DNA from 4 places in the Methylosinus trichosporium OB3b genome. Region 4 is predicted to be linked to each of the others. Evidence: predicted binding sites of a transcription regulator. Region 4 holds the regulator's gene; each other region holds the start of a gene.
The links. The regulator LexA, encoded in region 4, represses DNA repair genes until DNA is damaged. The targets are predictions, from matches to a motif close to TGTTCNNNNTGTGTTCNG.

Region 1 (7,430 bases), on a different replicon from region 4:
GGTGGCGACCGGCGCAGCTCGGTAGAGGCTACGCTCACCGACGCGGTTGACGAGGGTGTCGACGAGATCGGAGACGTCCGGCGTTCCGTCATCGACCATCGTGGTCAGGATCTGCCTTTCCGCGAGCGGCTCGGCCAGTGTCGCGGCGAGGCTGAGGGTTTCGATGCCGAAACCGGGCTCGATCGTCTCGATCTTGTCGATCAGGAGCCGCGTGAGGCGCTTCACGTCGCGCACCGGCATGGCGACCCCGACACGCACCGCCTGCAGGCGATCGTCCACCCGGTGACAAATGAGGTCGAGGCGCTTGGCTCCCAGCCCTTCGGCCTCCAGCCCGGCGCAGAGCTGGGCGACCAGCTCGCCGATATGACGAGCTATGGTCTCGGCCGCGCCGATGGGCTCCGCGAAGTTGCGCCTCACCTCGATCAGCTCGTCCGGTCGGATCGGCACGATCGGTTCGCTGAGAATTCCGAGGGCCTGATCGATGCGGCGCCCGAGCTGCGGCCCGAAGCGCAGAGTGAGCGGCGCGCGTGGTTGCGCGAGGAGATCGCCGATCCGCTCGAAGCCGAGAACATGGAGCGCCGCAACCATGTCGGCAGGCAGGCGAAGCGCGGCGAGCGGAAGGCCCGTCAGCACGGATCCGCTATGACCGAGCGGCGCGATCAGCACAGGCCGCGCGGCGTAGCGAGCCAAGGCGTGCGCCGCGCCCCAGCTGTCGGCGATCGCCGCACGCGCACGCACGCCGGACGATGCAAGCCTGTCGATCAGGCCGGCGAGCATGGGTTCTTCGCCGCCGTGGAGATGATCGGCTCCGGTAGAGTCGATCACCAAGCCATCCGGGGGATCGGCGGCGACGATCGGCGCGTAGCGTCGGAGCGCCCACAGTGCGAGACGGTCGAGGCCCTGGGCGTCGGCCGCGGGGTCGTGATCTCGAACGACGAGACCCTGCACGAGAATCCGCGCCTTGGCGGCTGGCATTCCGACGCGCGCGCCCGCAGCCATGGCCGCCGCGTCCGCAGCCCGCACCACCTGCCTCCTCCCGTCGTGACCGATCAGGACGAGCGGCGTCTCAGCCGGCGGCGCCGCGTCGCCAGCCTGCCGTCGAAGCCGGTCCGCGGGCCAGCTCGGCAGGAACAGCGAGACGACCCGAACCATCACACGCCTCCACTTCGAAATCCGCGCTTTCACCGGCGCGGACGCGGATCAGCTCCAGGAGCCAGCGGTGGCGGCCGACGCCGGGAACCGGCAGCGCCGCCGAGGGCATGACCGAGACGCGCCATCTGGTCGCCGCGGCAGTCGGCTGACCGAAGTCTACGGCTTCGGATTGCCGGCGCCAGCGCCGCAACGCGAGTCCGATCGAGCCGCTTCCCTCGGCGCAGAGCTGGAGACGCCGGGACGCTGTCATGTCGAGACGCGCGACTTCTCCGACGACCGCGCCGAGACCGCCGTGCCGCAAGCCTTCCTCGACACATGCCAGCACGGTCTTGTCATTGCCGGCCTCGACATAGATCACGCGATCGGGCGCCAAGCCCGCCTGCGCCAGCGCCGGGGCGAAGAGGTCGGATCGCGTGATGACCCAGAGAACCTTGCCTTTTGTACGCGTCGCGATCCCGGCGGCGAACAGCGCCGCGGCCGCGCCGTCCACTGCGCCATTGCCGCCGCCAGCGATCTCATGGAGCGCGCCCAGGGGGAGACCACCGCCCGGAAGGCGCGCGTCGATGTCGGCGATTCCGAACGGAAGGACCGATTTGACGCGCCGCGTTTGGCCTTCGATCTTCTCGATCTGCGCGCGCAACGACTCTATGGCGGGCTGGTGCCGCAATCGCCTTCTCGACCTCTGGGTGTGGGCTCAACGTCATGTTCTCTAAATGTTCTTCTCTTCGAGGTCGGGAGTCAAGAGGACGGGCTTGCGGATATTTCTCTGCGCGTAAGGCCACGATTCAGGAACGTGAACGTGCGGCGCGAGCTCGCCGTTCGTGAACGGGAAAGAGTAACCGGGACCAGTCTTGCGAGCGGGCGACGACCGACGCCCGATAGGTTAGGATGCGCCATGACGATCAAGATCTACATCGACGGCGACGCGTGCCCCGTGAAAGATGAAACTTACAAAGTTGCCTCTCGCTATGGCTTGCAGACTTTCGTCGTATCTAACAGTTTTATACAAATCCCGCGGTCGCCGCTGATCGCCAGGATAATCGTGGATGCCGGAGCCGACGTGGCCGACGATTGGATCGTAGAGCAGGTCGTTGCTGGAGATGTGGTCGTCACCAGCGATATTCCTTTGGCCGGACGAGTATTGGCAAAGGACGCGCATGCTATCGCACCCTATGGTCGCGCCTTTACACAGGACTCGATCGGTCTGGCTCTCGCGCAACGCTCGCTCATGGAGCATATCCGCTCGACGGGCGAAATCACCGGCGGCCCTCCGCCATTTTCTTCAGCTAACCGGTCGCAGTTCCTTCGAGCGTTGGACCAAGCCATTATCCGAGAGCAAAAACGGCGGCTATGAGCCGATCGGCGCTTTCCGCTCCGGCTGCTCGACGATATCTGGTGAAGAGGTGGCGCCTACTTTTGACCCTTCTCAGACCTTGTGAACGTCTGCTTCCTGGTGCTGGCCGTAGCGATGTTCGCCCAGGCCCAGGCTGCGCGTGGGCGGCTGAGGCGTTGTCATTCGATCTCCCGGCGGCGCGTAATGGGCGCCGTATTCTCCTTTCATCTTTGCTTGGCCGGCCGCCGGAGATCGCCCCAGTCGTTCGGCTGTAAGTGGAAAATGTGTGAGACTACCCCTTCGGCCAAGGCGCGGTCTAAGGCGGCGCTAAAGCTGACGATGGTCTTGGTGATCTCCGGCGCGCGGAGGATTTGCCGCCAGTCCTGCGCCCTGTCTGCCCCACGCTCCCAAGCCAGCAGCTGGACCAATGCCATATGTGCGAACTGCATGCCCTCGTCGCCGACTACGAAATGTCGGTCAATGTGGTCGGGATGGTGATCGTCATGCACCTCCAGGTCCCAAGCCACCAACAACTGTCGGGTTTCGGGGTGAAGGTTAGCGGCGGGCAAACCGCCCCCCTTCGTGAAGCCGACCTTTGCGATGTGCATGCGCCAAGTCTCGACCTTTCGAGTGTCCGTCTCCTCGACCTGTTCGAGCGCATCCTTGCTCATCTCGAAATGGACGCCGGCACCAGGCGCGAGTTTGAATACGCAGTCACCCGCCAGCACGCCGAGAAGGCTCTGGCGCATGGCCTCGCTGTGTTTAATGTTGAAGTTGGTCTTGGCCAGCTTGAGATGGCGCGCGTCGAACAGCGTCCAAAGGCCATGGAACGTCCAGGCGATCAGCAGAGGCTTACTGACCAACGTGGCATAGGCCTTCAGCCTAGCCAGATAGTCGGCACGGAGCGACAGGGTTTGCTTGCCGAATACCTTGACCTCGATCAGGAAGGCGCCCTGCTCTTGGAAGTGCGCCAACAGATCGGGCACCTGGTAGGTCTGGCGCGAGGCGAGCGGAGCCTGTACCTGATCGAGCTTGTGGATCAGGTCGCATTTTCCCAGCCACGCGCAGATCACCTGGAACTGGTCCTCGGCGGGCAGGCCCAAGTTCAGCAGCTTGACCTTGTGTGCGATCTTGGCGGAGTCGGCTTTGATCCCGAGCTCGGCGAGCGCATCCTGGATCAGCCGCTCAAGGTCGTGGGGCAATTCCATGGCGCGTTTACCCCGTCTTTGGTCAGGTCTGCCGCCGGAGCGCCGGAAACAGCGTACTGGCGGGTTGAGAAGGCGTTGCGGTTGAAAAGGTCAAGGCAGACTTGGTCGGACGCGTACGGCCTTCCAGGATCGGCCTTTAAGGCCATCAGCACGCCGTCACCTCCGTAGAGGCGGACCTTAGCGCAAGCGTCAGGCCACTTCGCCGTTCTCGTTGGGCCAATCGCCAGGCACCAGCGCCGGCGGTTTCGTCCATGGCCGCTCGACCAGCGCGGCCTGGAACCAGCCGTCCCGCAGGTTGGCATGTTCGGTGACGATGATCTGGAATCCTGGCGCGTCTACCTCCGTGAAGCGACGCAGGAGTTCGAACAGGCGACGAACGGCTTCGAGATCGGCGTCAGTTTCGGTCGTCTCGACAGAACCGTCGGCGGCCTTGTAGACCGTCTCCGACGGGAAGTAGACCTGGGTCGGCTGGTCAATGAGCAGGAACCGGGGGATCGGCTGGTTGTTGTTGGCCGCATAGCGATGCAGGGCCAGCAGGGCCGCTAGGTGGTAGGCGAGATGGTTTTCGCCGCCCCCGGTCCGGGGCATGTAGATCGGCCGGCCTGGACGATCGATCGCCACGGTTAGGTTGTGCAAATCCAGACGCGCGGGAAATTGGCCAAATTCGCCGCCCAGCGCGGAAATGTAGCCCGACATGTGCATGGCGATGCTGTTAAGCGTGGACACCAGCCGTTCTCTGGAGTCATCAGTGCCGATCTTGCGCTCTAGGTCTTCGGCCTTGGCCTTAAGACGCCGGTCCTCGCGCTCAAGCCGGGCAAGTTCTTCATCGGGCACAAGGCCTTCTAGGAACAGGCTGACTCGACCTACCACGCGGGAGGCCGCATTGTTGCGGTTGCCCATCTGAGCGATGATCTCGCTGCTGGCGATAGCGCCCGATAGCTCCACCTCCTTGTTGCGGATCTGGTCACCGATATCCTGGATGTCCTGGCGCTGGCCGGCGAGGTATTCATCCAGGGCCGGGCGTTCGCCGACCACAGCCGCCATTTCGCGTTCGAGTGATTCAAGCTCGGCGAGCAGGGCGGCGGCCAATGGGGTCTCCATGCCCAGATTGGCTTCGGCGAATGGCCACTGCCACGCTCCGGTCGCGGGGTTTTTGGGCAGGAGCTTGATCGAGGTCAGCCGATCTTTCTGCTCCTCGGCCTCGGTCTCGAAACCCTCCGAGCGCTTTGCGTACTGGATCGCCGCGTCGATGCGCTGCTGAATTTCCCGGCGACGTTCGCGCAGCAACACCAGGTCGTTTTCGATGGCCGAAACGCGCAGGCCATCATCCTCCGGCACAGGCGCGGGCTTCCAGGCCAGAACGCTCCGAAGGAGATCCACCCAAGAACGGGTCTCACCGACATCCAAAAGAGCAATGCCGACGGCCCTGGCCTCGGACAGAAGGCCGAGCGCCTTCTCATCAGAGGTCGCAATCGCGTTGCGGGCCTGTTCCAGCAGTTTTCCGTTGAGACGAATGTCGCGTTGTACGCCGCGAAGACGCGATTCCAGCTCATACTTGTCGCGGGAGGAGATACCGAGTAAAATTGGCAGCGTATCCTTGATCGCTTGCGGTTGGAACTGCTCGTTCTGTCGATAGAATAGCTGGTCCTTGTTGGCGACGATGCCCTGCTTTTGAAACAGGTAGTAGTGCGTGTGCTTGATGTTGGCTTGGTAGCTTTCTCGGGTGCTACTCAGTGGCACATCCGTGACGTTCTCTGGGATGCCCAGGAGGCGTGACAGCAGCGTCTCCACCCCATCGTCATCGTCGTTGACGGTTAGCTCGGCAAAGACCGGCACGTTCAACTGGGCGCCGCGCCTTAACATGGCGAGGCTGCAACTCGCGCGGCCACTGTCGGGCGTGGGTTTGGCGACCAGGACCTGCTCGCCGTCGAACTGGTAGATCACTGCAAACCACGCCACGCGATCGCGGATCACCCCCTCGGGGATGTTGAATGTGGAGCGGCCCATCAAATATTCGAGGATGTCGGACAGCGCAGACTTACCCGTCGAAGACCGGCCCGTGATGACGTTCAGGCCATTTAGGTGAAACATCACGTCGCGGCGGCGGCCATCGTGGCTGTAGATGTGGATGGATTTGATCTTCATGGCCGAACGCCCATCGTTGCGTAGATCGTCACCCGATCACCGATGCGAGCAAACTCCTTCCCCAGATACTTAGCGACCTTCTGGATCGATTGAGTCTCCTCCGAGCCCGTTATCGACTTGCGCACCCCTTGCGGGTTGCCTTTCAAGCGCCCGTCGGACCGCACTTGGGATCGCTCCAAGGTGGTGCAGCAGTCCCAGCGCCTCGAACGTGAAAGGCAGCATGTCCTGGGCGCGACCGCCGAACCCCACGAGCAATTGCGGATGATTGGCGACGAGCTTGAGGAAATAGCTGCGCGTACTCGGGGCAAGGATTTCTCGTGACTGCTTGTGCAGGCAAATTGGCAAAATGAGCGGCACGAGCGAGAACGGAAGACCGCGCTCGTCCTCTTCCTCGAAGGCCACCATGGCCCTGAATAGCACCAGGCCACAGAAGGCTGGGTTGAAGAGGTTTCGGATTTCGATTGGCCGCCGGTCCCAAACCCTCATGCCGCTTTCCCCAGAATTCGGGCCAGTTCCGCTAGAAAGCGTGGGTGCCAGTGAATGTGCGGCTGGGGTCTCGCATTGGCCAAGATGTGGAAGGCGCCGCGGACGACATAGGGCTCTGTCACGCGCTCGCGAATGCGAAGGGAAGTCGTTTCCAACTCGGCCCAGCGGTAGAGTTCACGTCCCGCGGACAGACACGCGGCATCATCGCTCTTATCGGTGATGGTCTCGAAGATGACTTCCTTGTAGCGGGTCCATTCGTCGATGAGCCGGTCTTCGTATTCTTCGATTTCGTTGGAGACGAGCAGGTTTTCTCGGGCCCAACTGGAACGCTGCTCAAACGCCCGGTAGTAGTCGATGATCGCATTCCGCAAGCGGGTCGTGGACAGGTCCAAAGCGCGAAGCTGTTCGATGAACAGACGCGGATCGTTGGCGATGTCGATCTGGTCGGGCTGCCGTTGCCGGAAAGTGATGGGCAGGTTGTCGTTACGATATTCCTCCGCCATCGAGGAGAGCTTGTCGGACACCTCAATCCCGGTGATCGGTGCTTTGCGCTCGCCGGCCAGAAGCTGGATCGCTTGGTCCATCCACCAACCTTCAAGCCGTTCGAATAGAAGTGGTCGCGACTCCCTGCGGATGGTTCGCAGGTGCTGATTAATGATGACGCCGGGAATTTCGGTAATTCGAAGCTCCGCGTCGGCGATTGTGATCCGAGAGTAAAAGTCGTCCAGCTCGGCCGTCGTCAGCGTCGCCAGTTCGTCGCGTACGGCGGCGATCAATACGCTCTTGGATTTCGCTAGCGGCTTTTGGACAGCCTGGGCCCGTGCTTCGCCATCGGCATCATGGTCTGTGAACTTCGTGAGGACGGACTCCGCGCTGACCGTCGCCGTGGTGAACAGCATGAAGCGCGCATCACAGCCGATCCGGCCATTGGCCTTGTAATGCGTGAGCCAGATGCGCACCGATTTCCAAAAGTCGGTCGCAAGGTCTGTGAGGGTGTCGCCGACGGCCTTGTGCTTAAGGGACATCAGGCTCTTCCGGCCTGAGGTGTCGTCGAAATCGACGTCGTCCTCCTTCTCAAGGAGAAGCGAGCTGTCTTCTGGTAGCTC
Region 2 (7,430 bases), 900 kb from region 4:
CTGGCCGAGCACATAGGCGTTGGGCTGGCCCCAGCGGCGCGCGGCCTCCTGTACGGCGAGCGCCAGATTGCGGGCGATGGAGCCGAAGAAGCGGTGGCCGCTTCGAACCACCTCGTCGCCCGACATGTCCTCGGGCCGCTCTTCACGGGCTGCAAAGGCGGGAAGGGCCGGCGCCAGCGCGCAGGCGCCGGCGAGAGCGAGAATATCCCTGCGGGAGGACGAAGACGCAGCGCTCATGCGGAAAACTCCTCGGCGAGGCGCGAGCGCCGAGCCGGCTCCACGCTTGCCGAGGCCAAGAATCTCGCGCGAAGCTTAACAAAATCTTGCGTCGGTCGGATCTCCCAGCGCGATGAAGGGGCCGTTGCGATAGCCGGCCTCGGCCTTGCCGTAACGCAGCGGACGGCCGGAGGGATCGAGCACGGCGCCGCCGGCGGCGCGCAGCACGGCGTCGCCCGCGGCGGTGTCCCACTCCATGGTCGGCCCGAAGCGGGGATAGAGATCGGCGCCGCCCTCCGCGAGCCGGCAGAATTTGACCGAGGAGCCGGCGTCGCGAATCTCCGTCACGCCATGCGCGCGCAGAAAGGCCTGGGTCTCCGCGTCGATATGCGAGCGGCTGACGAGAGCCGTCGGCCCGGTCGGCGGAGTCTTCCGCGTCGCCAGCCGGCGCCATGCGTCCGGCGGCGGCGCCGGCGCGCCGGGGGCGGCGGCGGCGCCATAGGCGAGCGCGCCCGCGAACCATAATTGCCCGAGCGCGGGCGCGAACACGGCGCCGGCGCAGGGGACGCCGTCGCAGACGAGCCCGATATTGACGGTGAACTCGCCGCTCCGCGCCAGAAACTCGCGCGTGCCGTCGAGTGGGTCGACGAGCAGGAAGAGGTCGGCGGCGCCGGGAATCACGCCCTTGGCGGCCGCCTCCTCGGCGACGATCGGAACGCCCGGTGCGATGATGGCGAGCTCGGCGAGCAGCATGGCCTCGATCCGCTCGTCGGCCTCGCTGACCGGGCTCGAATCGTTCTTGAGCCGTGCGACGATATCGGGCGCCGCGAGAACATCCATGGCGATGACGCCGGCGCGCGCCGAAAGATCGGCGAAAGCCAGTGCGAGGCGATCGCGCTCGCGATCGTCGATCATCATGCGGGCGGAAAGCCGATGTCGCCCGCGCCCTCGCGCAGGACGGCTTCCTCGGCGTCGTCGCAGCGCAGCGCGTCGACCCGGGCCGCCGGCGGTCCGCGCCGCGCGGCGGCGACGAGCGCCTCGATCGCCGCCGCGGGACCGCCCGCGACAATCTCCACCGAGCCGTCGCGGCGGTTGCTCGCCCAGCCTTCGAGCGCGAGCCGCCCGGCCTCGCGCGCGACGAAGGCGCGAAAGCCGACGCCTTGCACGCGGCCCTCCACGATGATGCGTAGAATGCGGCGATCCTGGAAATTCATCGGGCCTCCTCGACGGCAATGTTGTCGATGAGCCGCGTCGCGCCGAGGCGCGCGGCGGCGAGCAGCCGGGCGGGGCCATCCTGCCGACGCGCGATGCGCGCCAGCGTCAGCGCATGGCGCGCCTCGAGATAATCTATGGCGAAGCCCGCCGTCGCGACCTCCTCGCGCGCTTCGCCCATCACATGGCCGATCGGCTCGCCCGCCGAGATCCGCCCGGCCGCCGCGACGAGCGCGCGATGCAGCGCCGGCGCGACTCGCCGCTCCTCATCCGAAAGATAGACGTTGCGCGAGGACATGGCGAGCCCGTCGGCTTCGCGCAATGTCGGCGCGCCGACGATCTCGGCGCGCAGGTCGAGGTCCCGCGCCATGCGCCGGATCACCAGCAATTGCTGGTAATCCTTCTCGCCGAACACGGCGATGTCCGGCTCCGCCTGATTGAGCAGCTTGGCGACGACGACGGCGACGCCGGCGAAATGAGTCGGTCGGAACCGGTCCTCGAGATCGGCTTCGGCGGGCCCGCCGACGGTCACGCCGGTTGAAAAACCCGGCGGATACATCTCCTCCACCGCCGGCGCATAGCAGAGGTCGGCGGCGACGCGCGCGAGCCGGTCGAGATCGGCCTCGAGCATGCGCGGATAGCGGCCGAAATCCTCATTCGCCGCGAATTGGGTCGGATTGACGAACACCGAGACGACGACGCGCTCGGCGCGCCGCCGCGCCTCCTCGACGAGCGAGAGATGGCCGTCGTGCAGCGCGCCCATGGTGGGGACGAAGCCGATTCTCTCCCCGCGCGCGCGCCAGTCCGCGACGCGGCGCCGCAGCTCGGCGAGCGAGCCGACGAGGGGAACGGAAGGGGCGGAACTGGTCATGGCGCGGCTCACGAAGACGCGCCGCGAAGGGGCGCGCGAGGGACGAGGCTGTCGAGATGAGCGACATAGGCGGCGGGCAGCGCCGCCGCGTGGGCGGCGGCGGCGACGCTCTCCATATAGCCCGGCGCCGGCGCGCCTTCACGCGTCGCGGCGCCGACATAGACGAGCGCATGGACCGAGCCGGCCGCGCGCTCGCGCAGCACCGGCAGCACGAGCTTTCGATAGAGGCCGCGCGCCACATCCTCATAGCGGTCGAGCGCCGGCGCATCGGCGAGGGAGAGATCCCATAGAAGACCATGAACATCGGCGCGATTGTCGCGCATCACGCCGGCGAAGCCGGTCTCCAGCACCACGAAGCGATGACGGGCGAGCCGGGCGCGGCCGAGCGGGCGCGAGCGCGGGCAGCGCCGCGCCATCGCGGCCGTGTCCATATTGGCGCCATAGGCGAAATAGAGCGGCATGAGAGTGGCCCGTTGCGATGGGTCGTTCTAGAGCGCTTTCCGATCGAACGGAATCGTTCGATCGATCAGAATTCGCTCGAGCGAAAGAGCGCTAGAATCTTATCCGATCCAATCGGATCGGATAAGATTCTAGCGCATTGCGAGCGCGCCCGCGAGAGCTTCGCGCGACAGAGCTCCCGGCGAAAGCGCGGCGCGGTCCGCTTGCGCGAGGGGCGGCGTGCTGCTAGAACGAAAATAGAACATAAGCGGGCGCTTTACTGTGGACAACGGAACCTATATCCGCCGGCGTCCATTGGTTCGAATTAAAGTAGCCGGGTTCTGAAGGGAGAAGGCGATGGCGGGCAGCGTCAACAAGGTGATCCTGGTCGGCAATCTGGGGCGTGATCCGGAGGTGCGCACGCTTCCTTCCGGCGACCGCGTCGTCTCCTTCTCGGTGGCGACGTCGGAAAGCTGGCGGGATCGCAACACCGGCGAGCGGCGCGAGCGCACCGAATGGCACAATGTGTCGATCTTCAACGAGAATCTCGCGAAGATCGCCGAGCAGTACTGCCGCAAGGGCTCCAAGATCTATCTCGAGGGCCAGCTGCAGACGCGCGAATATCAGGACAAGGATGGGATTCAGCGCCGCGCGACCGATGTCGTTCTGCAGCGCTTCCGCGGCGAGCTGGCGCTGCTCGACAGTCGCGGCGGCGGCGCCGGCGCCGGTGATTATGAAGGCGGCGGCGGGGGCTATGGATCGAGCAGCGGCGGCGGCTCCAGTTTCGGACGCTCCTCGCCGATGGAGCGCTCGTCCGGCGACCGCGCGCCCGCGCCCGCTCCGGCCGGCGGCGGCCGCCTCTCCGATCAGCTGGACGACGACATTCCCTTCTGATCGTCGGCCTCGACAGCGCGTTGCATTGCAGGACTTCGAGCCGCTCGCGAGACGCGCGTAACGAAACTGTCGTCTATTGTTGACAGCTCCGTAGAGAACGGCCTATTTGCCCCACGGGGCAACGCGCCCGAGAACAAGAAGAAGGGTCGAACCCCCGAAGAGAAGAGGGAAGGAAGAATTCGCGTCCCGGCGACGGCGGCTGCGGCTTTCGTGGAAACACGGCTTCGGCTTTCGCACTCGGCGGGTCCCGACTGTTCGTGCGTCGAGCCCGACGACCGCGACCGGCGCGAGGCCTCGCACGAGAACGATTTGGCTGTCCGTTCGGCGCACGGCGCAAGACCCAAGGTCCGACGCCGCTCCGCCGCGCTTGCCAGAAGCGAAGGATTTCTAGAGGATCGACGACGCCGAGGTCACGCTGACAAGGGTGGAACGCCGGCGTCGAAAAGCAAGAATGAAGTCAAGAGAAGAAGAGGGAAGACAGAGATGAAATTCTACGCCCTTATCGCCGCCGCCGCTCTGTTCGTCGGGGCTTCCGGCGCCGCTTTCGCGGAATGCGACCCCAAGAAGGCCGACGTGGATGTGGACAAGCAGGCGAAGTGCTCGGAGAAGTGCGAGGACGGCTGGATCAGCGGCAAGCAGCACTACAGCTCCAACATGGCGAAGCTCAAGGCGGACTCCGCCGCTTGCTTCCAGAAGTGCGATTGCGTCGCTTATGGCGACAAGGTTCTGCAGGTTCAGTAAGGATCTGACGTCCGCATAGCGGAAGCGAATCGGCCGCCGCTGGACGCCACCCGTCCGGCGGCGGTTTTTTTGCACCTATCGTCCGGCTCGGGTCGCCGACGTGATATTGCAGGCTCGATGATCAGCGCCGATCCGCCCCTCGCCCCACGCGTGCGCCGGCTGCGGCTCGCCGATTTCCGTTCCTACGCCGCGCTCGATATCGCGATCCTGTCGCCGCTCGTCGCGCTGACCGGCGAGAACGGCGCCGGCAAGACCAACATCCTCGAGGCTCTGTCGCTGTTTTCTCCCGGCCGCGGGCTGCGCGGCGCCGAGATCGCCGAATGCGCGCGGCGCCAGGGGGCGGGGGGCTTCGCAGTCTCGATCGATCTCGACAGCGACGACCGTCTCATGCAGCTCGGGCACGGCTTCGAGATCGGCGCGCCCGGCGAGACTCCCGCGCGCCGCTTCCGCATCGATCGCGTTCCGGTCTCCTCCGCGCGCGCTTTCGCCGATCATCTGCGGCCGCTATGGCTGACGCCGGCGATGGACGGACTCTTCGCCGGATCGGCGGGCGATCGGCGCCGTTTCCTCGATCGGCTGACGATGAGCGTCGACGCCGAGCATGGCGCGCGCGCGGCGCGCCTCGAGCGGGCCTTGCGCAACCGCAATCGCCTGCTCGCTGAGGAGCAGGCGGACAGCCGCTGGCTCACGGCGGCGGAGCGCGAGATCGCGGCGCTCGCCGTCGCCGTCGCCGCGGCGCGGCGCGACACGGTGGAGCGCCTGCGCGCTCTGATCGCGGCCGAGCGCGACGACGCCTCGCCCTTTCCCTTCGCCGAGCTGTCGATCGACGGCGAGCTTGAGCGCTTAGTCGGCGAGGAGCCGGCGCTGCGCGTCGAGGATCATTACCGCTCCGTGCTAGCGGCCATGCGCCGCCGCGACGCCGCCGCCGGCCGCACGCTGAGCGGGCCGCAGGCGAGCGATCTTCTCGTGCGCCACGGTCCCAAGGACGAGGCGGCTCGCGCCTGCTCCACGGGCGAGCAGAAGGCGCTGCTGACCGGCTTGGTGCTCGCGCATGCGCGCCTCGTCGCGGCGACGACCGGGACGGCGCCGCTGCTGTTGCTGGACGAGATCGCCGCCCATTTCGACGCATTGCGCCGCGAGGCTCTGTTCGAGGCGCTGGCGCGCATCGGCGGACAGGTGTGGATGACGGGCGCCGACCCGCGCGTCTTCGATTCGCTCACTGGCCGCGCCGATCTATTGCGGGTGACGCCGGGGCGGGTCGGTTAGGACTCCTGCGTCACAAACAAGCACAACGATAGGGCGGTCGCCATCGCGAGGACCGCAGCGACGAGGGGCACGGCTCTAGATTGCTTCGCTGCGTTCGCAATGACGAGCCGGCTTCCGTTGGCGCATATCAGAATATCTGTGCTCGAAAAATTTCCGATCGAACGGATTCGTTCGATCGATCCCTGCCGCCGAATCAATCGCCGTGTTCGAACGGCCGCTTCATCTCCAGCCGGAAGCGATGTGCGGGATAGACGCCGATGATCTCGAGCTCCTTGGAGAAGAAGCGCAGCTCCTCGAGCGCGCGGGCGAGCGCCGGCTCGTCGGGATGGCCGTCGACATCGGCGAGGAAGCGCGTCGCCGCGAACTCGCCGTCGACCATATAGCTCTCGAGCTTCGTCATGTTGACGCCATTGGTGGCGAAGCCGCCGAGCGCCTTGTAGAGCGCCGCCGGCACATTGCGCACGCGGAACACGAAGCTCGTCATGGTCGGGCCGTTGTTCGGCGCCGGCCATTGCGGCGTCTTCGACAAAACCACGAATCGCGTGGTGTTGTGCGCCGCGTCCTCGACATTCTCGGCGATGATGTCGAGGCCGTAGATGTCGGCGGCGAGGCGCGGCGCCAGCGCCGCCTTGCTCGCGTCGTTCCACTCGGCGATCTCGCGCGCGGCGCCGGCGGTGTCGCCGGCGGTGTGGGCGGCGAGGCCGAGCTCGCGGATGGCGCGGCGGCACTGGCCGAGCGCATGCACATGGCTGTAGACGCTGCGCAGGCTCTCACGGGTCGCGCCGCGCGGCGCCATCAGCTGAAAATGAATCGGCAAAAAATATTCGCCGATGATGTGCAGGCCGGAATTGGGCAGGAAATGATGGATGTCGGCCACGCGGCCAGCGATCGAATTCTCGATCGGAATCATGCCGAACGCGGCGACGCCGTCGGTGACGGCGGCGAAGGCGTCCTCGAAGCTGGCGCAGGGCAAAGGCTCGAGCTGCGGATAGGCGTCGCGGCAGGCGATGTCGGAATTGGCGCCGGGTTCCCCCTGATAGGCGATTTTCGGCTTATTCGTCATCCAACGCATCTCCACATCGAGCGAAGGCCGAAGCCGGCCTTCGCTGGAGCGCTCGTCGCGCACGGCGTCAATAGGCGTTCTGATCCTCGCCGACCCAGCCCTTGTCGGAGCGAACGAAATGCAGCGTGCCCTCGCTCTTCAGCACCTCGCCCTTCTTGAAGCTCTGATCCTGGGCGAGGCCGAGATAGGCGCAGCGGCCGCGCAGCTTCTCATCGGCGCAATGCGCCTCGTAGTCCTCGGGGAATTGCACCTCCGCCTCGTACCAGAGCTCATAGGCCTCGGCGCTCGGCGTCTTGACGTCGCGTCCGTCGACCTTCTTGAACGCGATCAGCTTGGCGCCGACATCCTGCTTGGAGAGAAGATTGCGCAGCACCTTGGCGCCGACGGCGTCGCCGGGCTCCCGACCGCCGCTGCAACCGCCGAGCGCGATCGTCGCAGCCGCCGTGACCGCCAAGAGAAGGACTCTCATCGTCATCGAACTTTCCTCCCGCGCCCTCGCAGCGCTGCTTTTTTTGCCGGCGGTCGTCGTTGTCGCGGCTCCGGCCCGGCCGATTTGCCACAAAGCGCCAGTGCGAGCAAAGGGCGAATCTGCGGCGCGACGCAGCGGCGACGCCCGCGCTCGGCCGCCGCGCCTCGTCGAAGCCGTCGGACCCTCTCCGCAAGTGACTGATTTTATGTCGGCGTGTGGAATTTTGTAGAAAATCTTGCTGGAAGGTTGCATTTTTATGC
Region 3 (7,430 bases), 940 kb from region 4:
CGCGGCGGGACGAGGGGCTGCGGCGGGAGCCGCGCCGTGCGGCGGCGGCTTCTTGTCCTTGTCGTGAGGGTCGGGCGCGGCTTGCGCCAGTCGGACGGGCTCGAGCGCCTGCGCCGGAGCGATGGGGGTCGCGCCGAGAATCAGCGCCGGCGTCATGACGCCGGCCAGCAAAATATTTCTTGTTCTGCGCATGAGCTGTGTCCTCCCGGCTCCGCGGCGAATCGGTCGCCTCCCGTCAGATCGTGACTGGCCTATGACGTAGCCGATAGGCGAAATTCGCGCGAATCTATGGCCGTGGGGCTCGGCGCTCAGATCGCCGCGCGGGCTTCGCTTTCTCCTCCTCTGGAAGCGAGAGCCGCGCCGATCGCGGCGGACAGGGCGGAAAACTCCACCGGCTTGGTGAGCAGCGCGTCCACCCCCGCGCCGAGCGCCGCGCGCTCGTCCTGCTCGAGCGCGCTCGCGGTGAGGGCGACGATCGGCAGGCGTCGCGCCCCGGCGCGCGATTCTTCGGTACGAATCAGGCACGTGGCCTCGAGCCCGTCGAGATCGGGCATGAAGAGGTCCATGAGCGCGACGTCGAAGGTGCGAACTCGGCCGGCGCGCGCCGCGCGCGCGAGCTCGACCGCCTTGGCGCCATTCTCGGCGCGCGTGACCAGCGCGCCGAGCTTCTCGAGACGCCGGCATACGATCCGCGCGTTGATCTCATTGTCCTCGGCGACCAGAATATGCAGTCCCGCGAGCGTCGGCTCGGGCGCGACGAATTCGGTTTCGCTGCGGGCGGGCGGCGGCGCCGGCGACAGGCGCTCGACGAGCGAAGCCGCGCGCGCCGGCTTGACCAGCCAGCCGTCGAAGCGGCGCAGCGCCGCTTCGCCGAAGGCGCGCCGCTCCGCCGGCGAGAAGAGCAGTAGAGCCCGTCCGGCCCCGGCGCGTCGCGCCGCATGGGCGAGCCGTTCAGTCGCCTCCTCTCCGAGCGCGCAGTCGACGACGACCGAATCGAAAGGCTCGGAGCCGCCGAGATGGCGAGCCGCCTCGTCCTCGTCGCCGGCGATCTGCGCCAGCGCTCCGGCCTCGCGCAGAACCTCGGCTATATAGGGGCCCTCGAACAAGGTCGCCGAAACGATGAGCGCCCGCGTTCCGGCGAGGCAGACCTCGGCGCGAGCGCGCGTCTCATAGACGGCGTTCGCGCCGCGCGGGAGGGTGAACATGAAGACCGAGCCCGGACCCGGTCGATCCTCGATCTCGAGGCGTCCGCCCATGAGCTTGGCGAGATGGCGCGAGATGGCGAGGCCGAGACCGGTGCCGCCGTGACGGCGGGTCGACGAGCCGTCGCCCTGCTCGAACTCCTCGAATATGATCTCGCGCGCTCCGGGCGGCACGCCGGGCCCGGTGTCGACCACGCGAAAGACGAGCGCGCCTTCGGCGTCGATCTCCACTCTGAGGCCGACGCCGCCCTCGGAGGTGAAATTGACCGCGTTGCCGGCGAGATTGACGAGCACTTGGCGCACGCGCGCGGCGTCGCCTTCGATGCGTTCCGGCGCATTCGCCGCGATAAAGCCGGCGATCTCCAGATTTTTGGCTTCGGCGCGCGGGGCGAGCAGCTCCACGACCCCTTCGACCAAGGGCGCGAGCGCGAAGGATTCGATGCGCAGCTCGACCTTGCCGGCCTCGATCTTGGAGAAATCGAGAATGTCGTCGATGAGCTGCGCGAGCGAGCGCCCCGACGCCCCAATGGCGTCGACATAGCTCGCCTGCTCGGCGTCGAGCCGCGTCGCCGCCAGCAATTGGGCGAGCCCGAGAACGCCGTTGAGCGGCGTGCGGATCTCATGGCTGACCGTGGCCAGAAAGCGGGACTTGGCGAGGCTCGCCGCCTCGGCGCGGTCGCGCGCCGCCGCCGCCGCCCGCAGCTCCCAGATCTCGTCCCGCAGTCCCTCGAGCTCGGACTCGACCGCCGAGCGTCGCCGCATCCGCAAGAGGCGCGCGCAGCAGAAGGTTGCGCCGGCGAGCAGGCTGGCGGCGGCGAGACTGGCGAGCGTCTGCAAGAGAAAGGACATCCGGATTTCCCGATAGGCTGCGACCATGGCGATCATCCGGTACGGAATGGGAGAAAGTATGAATCCTGAAATTGAACGCGTTGTTCAAGCCGCGGCCCGCGCTCCCCTGCGCTCGCCGCGATAGGCGAGAGCTTCGGCGAGATGGCGGCGCTCGACGGCTTCTGCTCCGTCGAGATCCGCGATCGTGCGGGCGAGCTTCAGCACACGATGAAAGCCGCGCGCGGAGAGCTGCAGCCGGTCCGAGGCGTCGCGAATCAGCGCCGTCCCGCCGGCGTCGAGCCGCGCTGCGGCTTCGATCGTGGAGGCGGGCGCCGAGGCGTTGGTGGTGGTCGGGGTGAGGCCCATGCGCTCATAGCGCAGACTCTGACGTTCGCGCGCGGCGGCGACGCGCCGCGCCGCCTGCGCCGAGCCTTCCGCCGGAGGCGGCAGCACGAGGTCGGCGGCCGACACAGCGGGAACCTCGATGCGAAGGTCGAAACGGTCGATCAGGGGACCGGAGAGCCGGGCGGCGTATTGCGCGACGCAGCGTTCATTGGGCTGGCGCCGGCAAGCAAAGCCCGGATCGAGCGCATGGCCGCAGCGGCACGGATTCATCGCCGCGACGAGCTGGAACCGCGCCGGATAGACGGCGCGGTGATTGGCGCGCGAGATCGCGACCTCTCCCGTCTCCAGCGGCTGGCGCAGGCTGTCGAGCGCCTGGGCGTGGAATTCGGGCAATTCGTCGAGGAACAGCACGCCATTGTGGGCGAGCGAGATCTCGCCCGGGCGTGCGTGCGTTCCGCCGCCGACCAGCGCCGCCATGGAGGCGGAATGATGCGGCGCCCGAAACGGCCGCCGGTCGGTGAGCTCGCCGCCCGCGAGCTCGCCCGCGACCGAATGGATCATCGACACTTCGAGCAGCTCGCGCGGGCGCAGCGGCGGAAGAATCGAGGGAAGGCGCGCCGCCAGCATCGACTTGCCGGCGCCCGGGGGGCCGTTCATCAGGAGATTATGGCCGCCGGCCGCCGCGATCTCCAGCGCCCGCTTGGCGCTCTCCTGGCCTTTGATGTCGCAAAGATCGGGCAGGTCGCCGGCCGGCGCGCGCACCGCGGGTAGCGGCCGCGCCAGGACCTGGATTCCCTTGATGTGGTTGACGAGCTGAATGAGCGAGCGCGGCGCGATAACTTCCATGTCGCTCGACGCCCAGGCCGCCTCCGGCCCGCATTCACGTGGGCAGATCAGGCCATGGCCGCGCGTGTTGGCGGCGACCGCGGCCGGCAGCACGCCGGCGACCGGCGTCAAGGTCCCGTCGAGCGCCAGCTCGCCGAGCACGGTGAAGCCGTCGAGCGCATCGGACGGGATGGCCCCGATCGCCGCCATCACCCCGAGCGCGATCGGCAGATCATAGTGGCTGCCTTCCTTGGGCATGTCGGCCGGCGCCAGATTGACGGTCAGGCGCTTCGCCGGCAGCGCCAGTCCCGAGGCGGTGAGCGCGGCGCGCACGCGCTCACGCGATTCGGCCACCGCCTTGTCGGCGAGGCCGACCAGAGTGAACACGACATTGCCATTGGCGATCTGCACCTGCACGTCGACGGGTTTCGCCTCTATCCCCTCGAAGGCCACGGTTGCGACTCTGACCACCATGCCCGCGTCCCCGCCCGCTGCGCGCGCCGAATAAAGCTCGACCCTCACAATGCTAGCGCGCTCCGCTCGCCCGCGCAAGAACAATATGGGAACAGACCAAGGCGGCGCGGGGGCCGAGCGGATGGCGCCCCTCGGAGGGCCGATTCTCGCCATCCCGGCAACGTCGTGCTAACGCCTCGGCGCCAGACTGGGGCGAGCTTGCTCAGGCGGATGTCGCCGTTCGAGCGCGACGCTCCGGCATGGCCGCGCGCAAAAAGGCCGTGAATCGGCGTCAGTCTGAGCTGCGGACGACCATGCGACGCGCGAAGGCGCGAGATCGGAAGACGTGAGATGAGCGGGCACAGTCATTTTCGAGGGATAGTTCTGGCGGCGGCGCTGCTGGTCGGCTCGGGCGCGGGGGCGGCCGAGGGCGGCGTCGATTGCGGCCGCAGCGCCGAGGGCTTCGAGCCCTGGCTCGACTCCTTCAAGCGCGAGGCGGCGGCGGCGGGGATCTCGCAGCACGCGATCCAGGCGTCCTTCGCCGACGTCTATTACGACCGCTCCGTGATCTCCCATGATCGCGGCCAAAAAGTGTTTCGGCAGAGCTTCGAGCAGTTCTCCGCGCGCATGGCCAATTCGTTCCGCATCAACAAGGGTCGTCAGCTGCTGCAGCGTCATGCGGGATTGTTCCGGCAGATCGAGCAGCGCTATGGCGTGCCGGGCCCGGTGCTGGTGGCGATCTGGGGCCTCGAGACGGATTTCGGCTCCTTCAACGGCAGCTTCGCCACGATTCGCGCGCTGGCGACGCTCGCCTATGATTGCCGTCGCGCCGAGCGCTTCCGCGGCGAGCTGCTCGACGCGTTGCGCATCGTCGATCGCGGCGATCTCTCGCCGGACAAGATGCGCGGCGCCTGGGCCGGCGAGATCGGCCAGACCCAGTTCATGCCGTCGTCCTATTTGAAATTCGCAGTGGATTTCAACGGCGACGGCTCGCGCGACCTCGTTCACGACACCGCCGATGTTCTCGCCTCGACCGCCAATTTCTTGCATGGCTCCGGCTGGAAGGCGGGCGCCGGCTGGGACGAGGGCGAGCCCAACTTTCCCGTTCTGCTCGAATGGAACAAAGCGAAGGTCTATTCCAAGACCATCGCCCTGCTCGCCGATCGCATCGACGGCCGCTGAGTCGGCGCTACTCCGCCGGCTCGGGCCGCGTCGTCGTCGTCTTGAGCGGCGCCGTCGGGCGATGCTTCAGATAGACGAAGAAGAGGCCGATGACCCCGAGGCCCATCAGAATGTAATAGGGCAGGGTGCGAAAGAAGCTCTCGCCGACCGAGAAGGGAAAGCGTGAGACCCAGCGCTCGCCGTGCGGGCCGGTCGCCGTGACGATGCCGACGAAGAATCCCGCCTCCGGGAACACATGCTCGAAGTTGATCGTCCCGTTCGGGTAGACGTGAGGCGGGCGATAGGCGACGGTCACCGCGTCGAGATCGGCGTTCTCCTTCGCTTCGCCGCCAACATCCTTGACGATGCGGAAGTCGATCGCCATCTCGCGCAGCTCGTCCTGCTCGGCGTCGAGCGCGATGATCATATGGCCGGTGGAGGGAATGTCCTCGCAGAACTCGTTCTTCGAGGCGTCCGGCAGATAGCCGGTGAAGTTCATGATGTCCGGCCCGATGAACAGCCGGCAGCGACCCTCCGCCGCGCCGAGCCGCCCATGGGCGGAGGCGGGGCCGGCGAAGGCGACGAGAAGCAGCGCCGCGCCGAGGAGGCCGGCGAAGGGCGTGGACCAAAGGCGGCGAAACCCATCGATCGACCGCCGTGACGGGACAAGACCGTCGGGCATGATAATTCTCCCTCGCGCTCCGTTTCCGGCCTCGGCTCCGCCTCTGCGCCGCGGCCGTCAGCCTTCGACGAGGCTGAAGTCGCGCGCAGCGCGCCCCCTGTCGCCACAGGAACGGCGCGCCGCGCTCGAGGGAAAATCATATCCGATAATCGGGCGTTTTCCAGCGCCAGTTCCCGCTCCCGCTCACGTTGCGGAGGGCGGCGTCTGCGCGCGGCGTCTCGAGATAAAGAGGGAGGGTTGGTGCGGGCGGTCGGAGTCGAACCGACATATCCGTGAGGATGGCGGATTTTGAGTCCGCTGCGTCTACCAGTTCCGCCACGCCCGCGATGTTCGATGGTTATAGCGAGTCGGAGCGGTCGCGCAACGGGGAATCGGCGGATGGAGCCTCGGCCGAAACAGCCCCCTCTCTGGGCTCCTAGGCCATCCAGGTGTATAAACCGCCTATGCGTTCCAACTTGCGACCCGCTGACGAGATCCCGATCGGAATCGGCTTTTACACCATTCCAGAGGCGTCTCGGCTCATCAAGACGCCTGCGCGGAGCATCCGGCGGTGGCTCGGCGGATATTCTTACAAGAACGATAGGGAAGTGACGGAAGTTCCGCCCTTGTGGACGCCGCAGCTCCCTCGATTCGAGGATCGCCTGGAGATTGGATTTCGGGATCTGATCGAGCTGCGATTCGTGCGAGCCTTCCTCGATGCGGGGCTCGGGCTGAAGACGATTCGCGATTGCCTAGCGCTCGCGCGCGACTGCGCAAAGGACGATCGACCGTTCTCGACGCGACGCTTCCAGACAGACGGTCGGACGATCTTCATGGAAAGCCTCGAGCTTTCGGGCGAGGGCGAGTTGCTGGACTTGAAGAAGCGGCAATATGCGTTCAAGCGAGTGGTCGAGCGCACGTTTCGGGATTTGGATGTCTCGGACGAGGTGGTCACGCGCTGGCGGCCTTTCAATGGAAAGGAGTCGATCGTCGTCGATCCGGGCCGAGCCTTCGGCCAGCCGATCGCGGCGGAATTCGGCGTTCCGACAGTCGCGCTCGCGGAGGCGGTCGAAGCGGAGGGGTCGGTCGAACGGGTCGCGATGATTTACGACGTCTCTATCGGCGCTGTCCGCGACTCGGTGAAGTTCGAAGCGTCATTGCGGGCGGCGTGAACATTCTCATCGACGAGCATCTTCCTCCGGTGCTCGCGCGAGCCCTCGACGAGCTTTTCAAAGGCGAGCACAGCGTCGTGCATCTTCGCCAGAAATTCGGGCCATCCGTAAAAGATATCGAATGGATCGAGGCTTTGAGCCGCGAGGGCAGGTGGGTGATTATCTCTGCAGACCGCCGCATCACCAAAAACAAGGCCGAGTATCACGTTTTCAGGAATTCGAGGCTGATCGGGTTTTTCATGTCCCGAGCCCTGTACAAGAGCAAGCTCACGAAGCAGGCGGAGCGCCTCCTCGCCGTCTGGGACGGGATGATCGATTTGGCGACGAGGGTCGAGGGCGGGGCGATGTTCGAATTGCCGATGAAGAGCACGACGCGCTTCCCGCAGCTCAGGCCCTAAGAGAAGGATATGTTAAGGCCTCACTTACCGCGATGGTTCGTCTGCTTCGCTCGAGTGGGGATTGCCGGGAATGTTTGGCGAGGCCCGGTTGCAGTCACTTATTTTTGTCGATGGTCTTTGGTGGAGCCAGACGGAATCGAACCGACGACCTCTTCAATGCCATTGAAGCGCTCTCCCAACTGAGCTATGGCCCCACTTTTCCCCTTTTTTGGAAGGGGTATTCCGGCCCTCTTGGGAAAGGGCGGAGCGTTCCGGCGACTCGTCGCCGCCGGCGTGAGGGCTGTATAGTTCAGCCCGCCGCGCGCCGCAAGCCCGTCTTCGCCATTTTGCGATCAGAGAATGAAACGGCTCAAATCCCTGTTCTTGGCGAGGTCGCCGATGTGCT
Region 4 (7,430 bases):
CGACCTTGTAGAGCTTGGCGGAAAGCGCCGCCCCGCCGGCGTCGCGCGCATGGGCTTGCTCATGCACGGGCCTGAACAGCGATCTGTGCCGCTCCACGAAACGGCGGTCGACGGCCGACAGCTCCGCCCCACTGTCGATCAAGCCAGCCAGCTTCGCGCGGCCGAGCCGCGCCTCGACGCCGACGAGCCGCCCGTCCGGCCCGAGCCGGCGCGCCGGCGCGAGCGGGCCCGCAGCGCCTGGAAAGGCCATTCGCCGCCCATCGACATCGAGAGTGAAGCGGGCGTTGTGGAAGAAATCGAGCCCGAGCAGATCGTCGCCGGCCCCGTCCTCGCAGCGCGTCACCACATATTTCGCCCGTCCGATATTGTTCCCCTGCTCGGCTACGAGCTGCACATTCTGCGCCTCGACGTCCGCGCATCGCGTGACCGCGCCCGACGCCGATTCGGACCGGCTCTGGCCGACCAGCGGAAGCTCCGCATTCCAGGGCGCGGCGCGCAGCCGCGTGCTGGAGGCGCCGGTGTCGAGACGCATGGGCCCCTGCACATTGCCGAAACGCGCCGCGACATGGATGCGGCCGCCGCCATGCTCGCCATCGGTCACGTCGAGGGCGACGACGGAGCCTTCGGCGAACGCCGCGCGGCTCGGCGCGAGCAGGCAGGCGAGCGCGGCGATGAGGGAGCGGAAACGAATCATCGAGTATCCTTCGGGCGCTGGACCTCGCCAGTCTCCGCTATTTCGGCGCGTCCGCAAACCGGCGCCGAACCGGCCTTCGGCGTCGCGCGACGGTCACGTTTTCGCCTTGCAATTCAGCTTGAGATGAGCCAAGCGCGCGGCGCGCTCTGAAAGATCACCGGAGACGAATCGATGAGAATGAGACTGGCAGGACCACTCGCGGGCGCTCTCGCGCTCGCCTTCGCGGCCTCTGCGACGACGCCCGCCGCGGCAGGCGATCCGGGCGCGGCGATCGCCGCCGGCATCGGCGGCTTCGCGCTCGGCGCGCTCGCCGGAAGCTCCGCCCGCCCTGCGCCGCCGCCGCCGCCGCCGGCCTATTACGGCGCCCCTGCCTATTATCCCGCCCCCGCTTACGAGGAGGCGCCGCCGCCCTATCGCTGCTGGCGCGAGCGTCGCCCGGTGTATGATGAATATGGCGTCGTCATCGGCTCGCGCCGCGTCCGCGTCTGCGAGTGACGAAAACGCGTCGGCCGACCGCGAGCGATCCGGAGCCGCTCCCGGATCGCCCCTCCTCGCGGAGGCTCGGCTCGAGCCGAGCAGAAAATTCAAGGCGCAATTTCTCGGCTCCCTTGCGGAACGCACCGCGAACGCATAGAGTGACGTTCATGATTTGTTTATGAACGCGCATCACTATGCGCCGCGCCACGGTTCGGCGCCACGGGGGCTCCTCGCAATGCTGACCAAGAAACAAAGCGACCTTCTGCGCTTCATCCACGAGCGTCTGAAGGAGACCGGCGTGCCGCCTTCCTTCGACGAGATGAAGGACGCGCTGGATCTGCGCTCGAAGTCGGGCATTCATCGGCTGATCCTCGCTCTCGAGGAGCGCGGCTTCATCCGCCGCCTGCCCAACCGCGCCCGCGCGCTGGAAGTGCTGCGACTGCCCGAATCGGCGACGCCGCGCGCCGCCGCCCGCGGCGGCAAGTTCTCTCCCTCGGTCATCGAGGGAGCGCTCGGCCGCGTCCGTCCGATGGCCGAGCGCGCCGAGAGCGAGGTCGATCAGCAGGTCGCCGTGCCGGTGATGGGCCGCATCGCCGCCGGCACGCCGATCTCGGCGCTGCAGAACCGCAGCCACACCATCTCCCTGCCGCCCGATCTGCTCGGCGGCGGCGAGCATTTCGCGCTCGAAGTGCGCGGCGATTCGATGATCGACGCCGGCATTCTGGACGGCGACATCGTCGTCGTGAAGAAGCAGGACAGCGCCGACACCGGCGACATCGTCGTCGCCCTCATCGACGACGAGGAGGCGACGCTGAAGCGGCTGCGCAAGCGCGGCGCCTCGATCGCGCTGGAGGCCGCCAATCCTGCTTATGAGACGCGCATCTTCGGACCCGACCGCGTGCGCATCCAGGGCCGCCTGGTCAGCCTGCTGCGCAAATACTGACGCAGCCGCCGCAGCGGCGCCGCCACGATCTCGCCGCCCTTTTTCGCCATCGTCCGAGCTTCGAGAAACGGCGCGCCGTCGCTGTTCGCGCCGCGCGCGGCTCATCACTCGGTCTGGACGGGATCATGTCGCATTCGACCAGCCTTTCGCGCGAGCTCGATCGTCTGAGGACAGGCCTGCACCGCGGACGGCTCGCTCTGCTGGGGCTCTCGCGCGGCTGGATCGCGGCGATGCTCGCCGCCGCCGTCCTCGCGCTCGCCGCGGCGATCGCGCCCTGGACCTTCTCGACCGGCGCCATGCTCGAGGAGATCGCCGGACAGATCGAGGCCTCTTCGGGATTGCGCGCCGCGGCCAAAGGCCGCTCGACCTTCTCGCTGCTGCCCAGGCCGCATATTGCGATAGACGACGTCGCCTTCGCCGATCCGAGCTTCGCTCTCACCATCGAGGCGGAGCGGCTGCGCGGCAATGTCCGTCTGCTGCCGCTGCTGACGGGTCGGCTGGAGCTCGCCAACGCCGAGCTGCTGCGTCCGCGCATCCGCATCGCGCTCGACCGCAAGCCGATGACCGCGAGCGGCGCCGCGGCGCGCGCCGCCGCCGCGCGGCCGTCGACGCCGGAGGCCGAGACGGCCGATCGCGCCCCGCTCGGCTCCGTGGCCATCCTGTCCGGCGCCGTCGCCGTCGTCTTCGAGGACGGGCGCGAGGAACGGATCGATATGATCGACGCCACGCTCGATTGGAGCTCTGTCGGCGCGCCGGCCACGCTCGACGCCGCCTTCTCCTGGCGCGGCGAGCGGCCGCGGGCGATGCTGTGGTTTCAAAAGCCGGGCGCGCTCCTGCGCGGCGAGGCCTCGCCGATGATGATGAGGATCGACTCCGTCAGCCTACGGATGGAGGCGGATGGCGTCGCTCAGAGCGGGCCCAAGCCGCGCTTCACCGGCCGCCTCTCGGCCTCCTCCCCGTCCTTGCGCGATGCGCTGCGGCTCGCCGACGTCTCGGCGCCCCTGCCCGGCCGGTTCGAGAATGTGCAGATCGCCGCCAAGGCGAGCGTCGGGCTGCGCGACTTCCAGCTCTCCGACCTGCATTTTTCCGCCGACGAGAATGATTTCGAGGGTGTCTTCGGACTGCGCCACGACGGCGACCGGCCGATCCTGCACGGCACGCTCGCCAGCAGCTTCGTCTCCCTGAAGCCGATGATCGCCGACGCTCCCGCGCTCATCGGACCGGACGGCCAGTGGAGCCGCGAGCCTTTCGTGCTGCCGGACATCAAAGGCGCCGATGTCGATCTACGGCTTTCGGCGGCGCGGGCCCGTCTGCTGCGGCTCAATATGGAGGATGCAGCGATCTCGCTGATGCTGCGCGCCGGCCGCATCGAGGTCGCGCTCACCGAGGCGCAGGCCTATAAGGGAACGATCAAGGGTCGGGTCACGCTCGCCGCCAATGCGGCCGGGGTGCTGGAGCTGCACGCCAATGCGCAGACGCAGGCGGTCGACGCCGGCGCGCTCGCATGGGATCTCGCCGCGCGGCCCGACCTCGGCGGCAATCTCGACGCCAACATCGTGCTCGACGCCGCCGGCGACAGCCCTGCGGAGATGATGCGCGCGCTCGACGGGCGCGCCAGCCTCGTCTTGAACGAAGGCGAGGTCGGCGGCATCGATCTCGAGCGGGCGCTACGGCGCGCCGACAAGCGCCCACTATCCAGCGCGCTCGACATTCGTTCCGGACATACTCTGGTCGACCGCGCCGGCGCGACGATCAAGATCTCCAAAGGCGCCGCCGCAATCGAGGACGGCGAGGCCCATGGTCCGGGCTTTTCTCTCGCATTCGCAGGCTCGGCCCGCATCCCCGAGCGCGGTCTCGCGATCAAGGCCGAGGCGCGCGAGGCGGACGCCGCCGGCGCGCCACGCGACAATGGCGTGCAGCTCGGCTTCGAGCTCTCAGGCGCCTGGGACGAGCCCTCTTTCGCGCTCGACGCCGCGGCGCTGATCAAGCGCTCCGGCGCCGCCGCGCCGCTGCTGCCGCGGGAACGCTGAGCGCTCGCCTCCGGCGTCCGGCTCCTGTATAGATCGAGGGCGGGCGCTGGGCGCCGCGTGGGAGCAACGAGCCGTGACCAATTGGACGCCGGGAAGTTGGCGGGAAAAGCCGATCGAGCAGACGCCGGTCTATGCGGATCAGGCGGCGCTCGCCGATGTCGAGCGCCAGCTCGCCGGCTTTCCGCCTCTCGTCTTCGCCGGCGAGGCCCGCAGCCTGAAGCGCTCGCTCGCCGAGGTCGCCGCGGGACGCGCCTTCCTGCTGCAGGGCGGCGACTGCGCCGAGAGCTTCAGCGAGCATTCGGCCGACAACATCCGCGATTTCTTCCGCGTCTTCCTGCAAATGGCGGTGGTGCTCACTTACGCCGCGGCGTCGCCCGTGGTGAAAATCGGGCGCATCGCCGGGCAATTCGCCAAGCCGCGCTCGGCGCCGATGGAGAAGCAGGGCGATCTCGAGCTGCCGAGCTATCGCGGCGACATCATCAACGATATCGAGTTCACCGCCGCGGCGCGCCGGCCGGACCCGCAGCGCCAGCTGATGGCCTATCGCCAGTCGGCGGCGACGCTGAACCTCATTCGCGCTTTCGCCACCGGCGGCTACGCCAATCTCGAGAATGCGCATCGCTGGATGCTCGGCTTCGTGCGCAACAGCCCGCTGTCGGAGCGCTATTCGCAGCTCGCCGACCATATCAGCGAGACCTTGGGCTTCATGCGCGCCATCGGGCTCGACCCCGAGCATCATCCGGAGCTGCGGCAGACACAATTCTACACCTCTCATGAAGCGCTGCTGCTCGGCTATGAGCAGGCGCTGACCCGCGTCGACTCGCTCGAGGGCGGCTCCTTCGCGACCTCCGGCCATTTCCTGTGGATCGGCGACCGCACCCGCCAGCCGGACGGCGCCCATATCGAATACATCCGCGGCATTCAAAATCCCGTCGGCCTCAAATGCGGCCCGAGCTTGAAGCCCGACGCGCTGCTGCGCCTCATCGACGCGATCGATCCGCAGAACGAGCCGGGCCGGCTGACCCTGATCTGCCGCTTCGGCGCCGACAAGGCGGCCGAGGCGCTGCCGACGCTGCTGCGCGCCGTCTCGCGCGAGGGGCGCAATGTGGTGTGGTGCTGCGATCCCATGCATGGCAACACGATCAGCGCCGGCGGCCGCAAGACGCGGCCGTTCGACCGCGTGATGTCGGAGATCCGCAGCTTCTTCGAGGCCCATCGCGCCGAGGGGACCTACGCCGGCGGCATTCATCTCGAGATGACCGGCCAAGACGTCACCGAATGCATGGGCGGCGCGCGCGATATTTCCGAAACCGAGCTGCACAGGCGCTATGACACGACCTGCGACCCGCGCCTCAACGCCGAGCAGGCGATCGAGGTCGCTTTCCTCGTGGCCGAGCTGCTGAAGACCGAGCGCCTCGCCCGCGACGCCCGCAATCAGGCGGCGGCGGAGTAAAAGTCAGCGTTCCGAATGTGCGGCGAGAAATCCCGCCGCTGCGGCGAGCGAGCGGCGCGCCTCGGGCATGAAGGCGGCGCCCATCTGCCAGCCATGCGGGACGACCGGCCAGATCGTCAGCCGCGCATCGACGCCCGCCGCTAGGGCGCGCTCGGCGAGCCGACACGAATCGTCGAGCAGCAGCTCGTCGGCGCCCACATGCAGCAGCAGCGGCGGCAATCCCGCGAGCTCCCCATGGAGCGGCGAGGCGAGCGGGTCGCGCATGCTGGCGCGGCCGAGATATTGGCGCGCGGCGAGCTTCAAGGCGCGGCGCGTGAAGATCGGGTCCTTCTCCTCGTTTGCGCGGATCGAGGCGCCAGTCGCGGCAAGATCGGCCCAGGGCGAGAATAGCGCCAGAGCGCGAGGGAGCGGCGCGCCGCTCGCGCGGAGCCGCAGCGCGAGCGCGAGGGCGAGGCCGCCACCAGCCGAATCGCCGGCGAGCAAAATCCGCCCCCGCTCGCGCGCGATCGCCTCATAGGCCGCGGCGACATCGTCGAGGGCGGCCGGAAACACATGCTCCGGCGCCAGCCGATAGGCCGGCGCGAAAACATCGAAGCCCGCGCGCGCGAAAAAGCCGGTGAGCGGCCGGGCCCCGCGCGGCGAGCCGGCGAAAAAGGCGCCGCCATGCAGATAGAGCAGCGTCGCGATCGGCGCGCCGCTGGCGCGCGTCCATTCGCCGGGAAGCCGCGGGTCCGGCTCCCGCCGCGCTTTGTCCGGCCAGGGCCAACGCATGTCGAGCGCCCGCGCCGCGGCGTCGAGACCGAGCTCGCCGGAGAGGCGCGGACGCAGGCGCCGGCGCAGAAAGGCGCGCGCGAGATGCGCCGCGAGGCTGGCCATCGCTATTTCGCCGCGAGCCCCTGCAGCAGCGCGTCGAGCTTGGCGTCGACGAGTCCCGCCGAACGGGCGCGATTGTTCCAGCGCGCCGCCTCGATGAGATCCTTCTCGACGCCTACGCCCTCGGCGAGCAGCCGGGCGAGGCGATTTTGGGCGACGGCGTTACCGGCCTCGGCGGCGCGGCGCAGCAGCTTCACCGCGTCGGCGCGGTCGCGCGCGACGCCGGCGCCATTGAACTCCAGGATCGCGAGCTCGACCATAGCGGCCGAATGGGCGGACGCCACGGCGCGGCGCAGCCATTGCGCCGCCTCCCCCGCATCCTGGCCGACGCCGCGGCCGCTCTTGTAGAGGAGGCCGAGCGCATAGGCGGCGTCGGCGTCGTCGAGCGCGGCGGCGCGGCGGAAAAAGCCGATGGCGCGAGGGAAGTCGGGCGCGCCGCCGTCATTCTCGAGCGCCAGTTCGCCGAGCAGATTGAGCGCCGCCGGATGGTTCTGCGCGGCCGCCTTCTCGAGATAGAAGCGGGCGTTGCCGCGATCCTTGGGCGTGTCGCGCCCGGTCAGCGTCGCCGCGCCGAAGAGATAGGCGGCGTCCTTGCCGCCGGCGTCGGCGGCGCGACGAAACCAGCGCATCGCCTCGGCCGGATCGCGCGCGACGCCGGCGCCGTCGAGATGCAGCCGGCCGATCAGGGTGAGGGCGGCGGCGTCCTTGGGATCGGCGGTAAGGCGCTTTCTCGCCTCGCCCATGGCGGCGACGTAATCGCCGCGCTGAAAGGCGCCGAAGGCGAGATCGGGTCCGGACGGCGCTTGCGCATGAGCGGCGCCGGCCGTCAGCGCGCAGAGCAGAGCGGCGACAACGGCTCTCATCGGGCGACGTCCTCCGCAGCGATGCGCGCGGCGGCCTCGCGCAGCGCTGCGGCCGGGCCGCGCGGATCGCTCCACGCCGCTTCGCCGATCATCACGA

Region 1: a site for LexA is predicted at 1,856-1,873, ahead of CQW49_RS22525 (ImuA family protein). Genes of this name have one in related genera too.
Region 2: a site for LexA is predicted at 2,985-3,002, ahead of ssb (single-stranded DNA-binding protein). Genes of this name have one in related genera too.
Region 3: a site for LexA is predicted at 3,751-3,768, ahead of CQW49_RS04450 (YifB family Mg chelatase-like AAA ATPase). Genes of this name have one in related genera too.

What each region holds. Positions count from the first base shown of each region.
Region 1 covers NZ_CP023739.1:20,333-27,762, reverse strand. The annotation lists gene CQW49_RS22530 (Y-family DNA polymerase) at 1-1,152, opposite strand, end outside; gene CQW49_RS22525 (ImuA family protein) at 1,067-1,819, opposite strand; gene CQW49_RS22520 (YaiI/YqxD family protein) at 2,048-2,506, shown strand; gene CQW49_RS22515 (restriction endonuclease) at 2,710-3,693, opposite strand; gene CQW49_RS22510 (DUF3732 domain-containing protein) at 3,883-5,838, opposite strand; gene CQW49_RS26145 (three component ABC system middle component) at 5,835-5,963, opposite strand; gene CQW49_RS22505 (three component ABC system middle component) at 5,908-6,324, opposite strand; gene CQW49_RS22500 (ABC-three component system protein) at 6,321-7,430, opposite strand, start outside.
Region 2 covers NZ_CP023737.1:953,651-961,080, reverse strand. The annotation lists gene CQW49_RS04640 (DUF1134 domain-containing protein) at 1-237, opposite strand, end outside; gene cysQ (3'(2'),5'-bisphosphate nucleotidase CysQ) at 313-1,134, opposite strand; gene CQW49_RS04630 (acylphosphatase) at 1,131-1,430, opposite strand; gene panC (pantoate--beta-alanine ligase) at 1,427-2,299, opposite strand; gene CQW49_RS04620 (gamma-glutamylcyclotransferase family protein) at 2,308-2,760, opposite strand; gene ssb (single-stranded DNA-binding protein) at 3,095-3,631, shown strand; gene CQW49_RS04610 (hypothetical protein) at 4,115-4,372, shown strand; gene recF (DNA replication/repair protein RecF) at 4,490-5,638, shown strand; gene CQW49_RS04595 (prephenate dehydratase) at 5,832-6,701, opposite strand; gene CQW49_RS04590 (hypothetical protein) at 6,769-7,176, opposite strand.
Region 3 covers NZ_CP023737.1:916,777-924,206, reverse strand. The annotation lists gene CQW49_RS04460 (OmpA family protein) at 1-192, opposite strand, end outside; gene CQW49_RS04455 (ATP-binding protein) at 309-2,051, opposite strand; gene CQW49_RS04450 (YifB family Mg chelatase-like AAA ATPase) at 2,136-3,674, opposite strand; gene CQW49_RS04445 (lytic murein transglycosylase) at 4,005-4,835, shown strand; gene CQW49_RS04440 (hypothetical protein) at 4,843-5,496, opposite strand; tRNA gene CQW49_RS04435 (tRNA-Leu) at 5,735-5,821, opposite strand; gene CQW49_RS04430 (hypothetical protein) at 6,084-6,647, shown strand; gene CQW49_RS04425 (PIN-like domain-containing protein) at 6,644-7,045, shown strand; tRNA gene CQW49_RS04420 (tRNA-Ala) at 7,164-7,239, opposite strand; gene hslU (ATP-dependent protease ATPase subunit HslU) at 7,378-7,430, opposite strand, start outside.
Region 4 covers NZ_CP023737.1:1,858,576-1,866,005, forward strand. The annotation lists gene CQW49_RS09090 (pepsin/retropepsin-like aspartic protease family protein) at 1-694, opposite strand, end outside; gene CQW49_RS09095 (hypothetical protein) at 866-1,189, shown strand; gene lexA (transcriptional repressor LexA) at 1,407-2,114, shown strand; gene CQW49_RS09105 (AsmA family protein) at 2,240-4,144, shown strand; gene CQW49_RS09110 (class II 3-deoxy-7-phosphoheptulonate synthase) at 4,218-5,597, shown strand; gene CQW49_RS09115 (alpha/beta hydrolase fold domain-containing protein) at 5,601-6,473, opposite strand; gene CQW49_RS09120 (tetratricopeptide repeat protein) at 6,476-7,333, opposite strand; gene CQW49_RS09125 (thiamine phosphate synthase) at 7,330-7,430, opposite strand, start outside.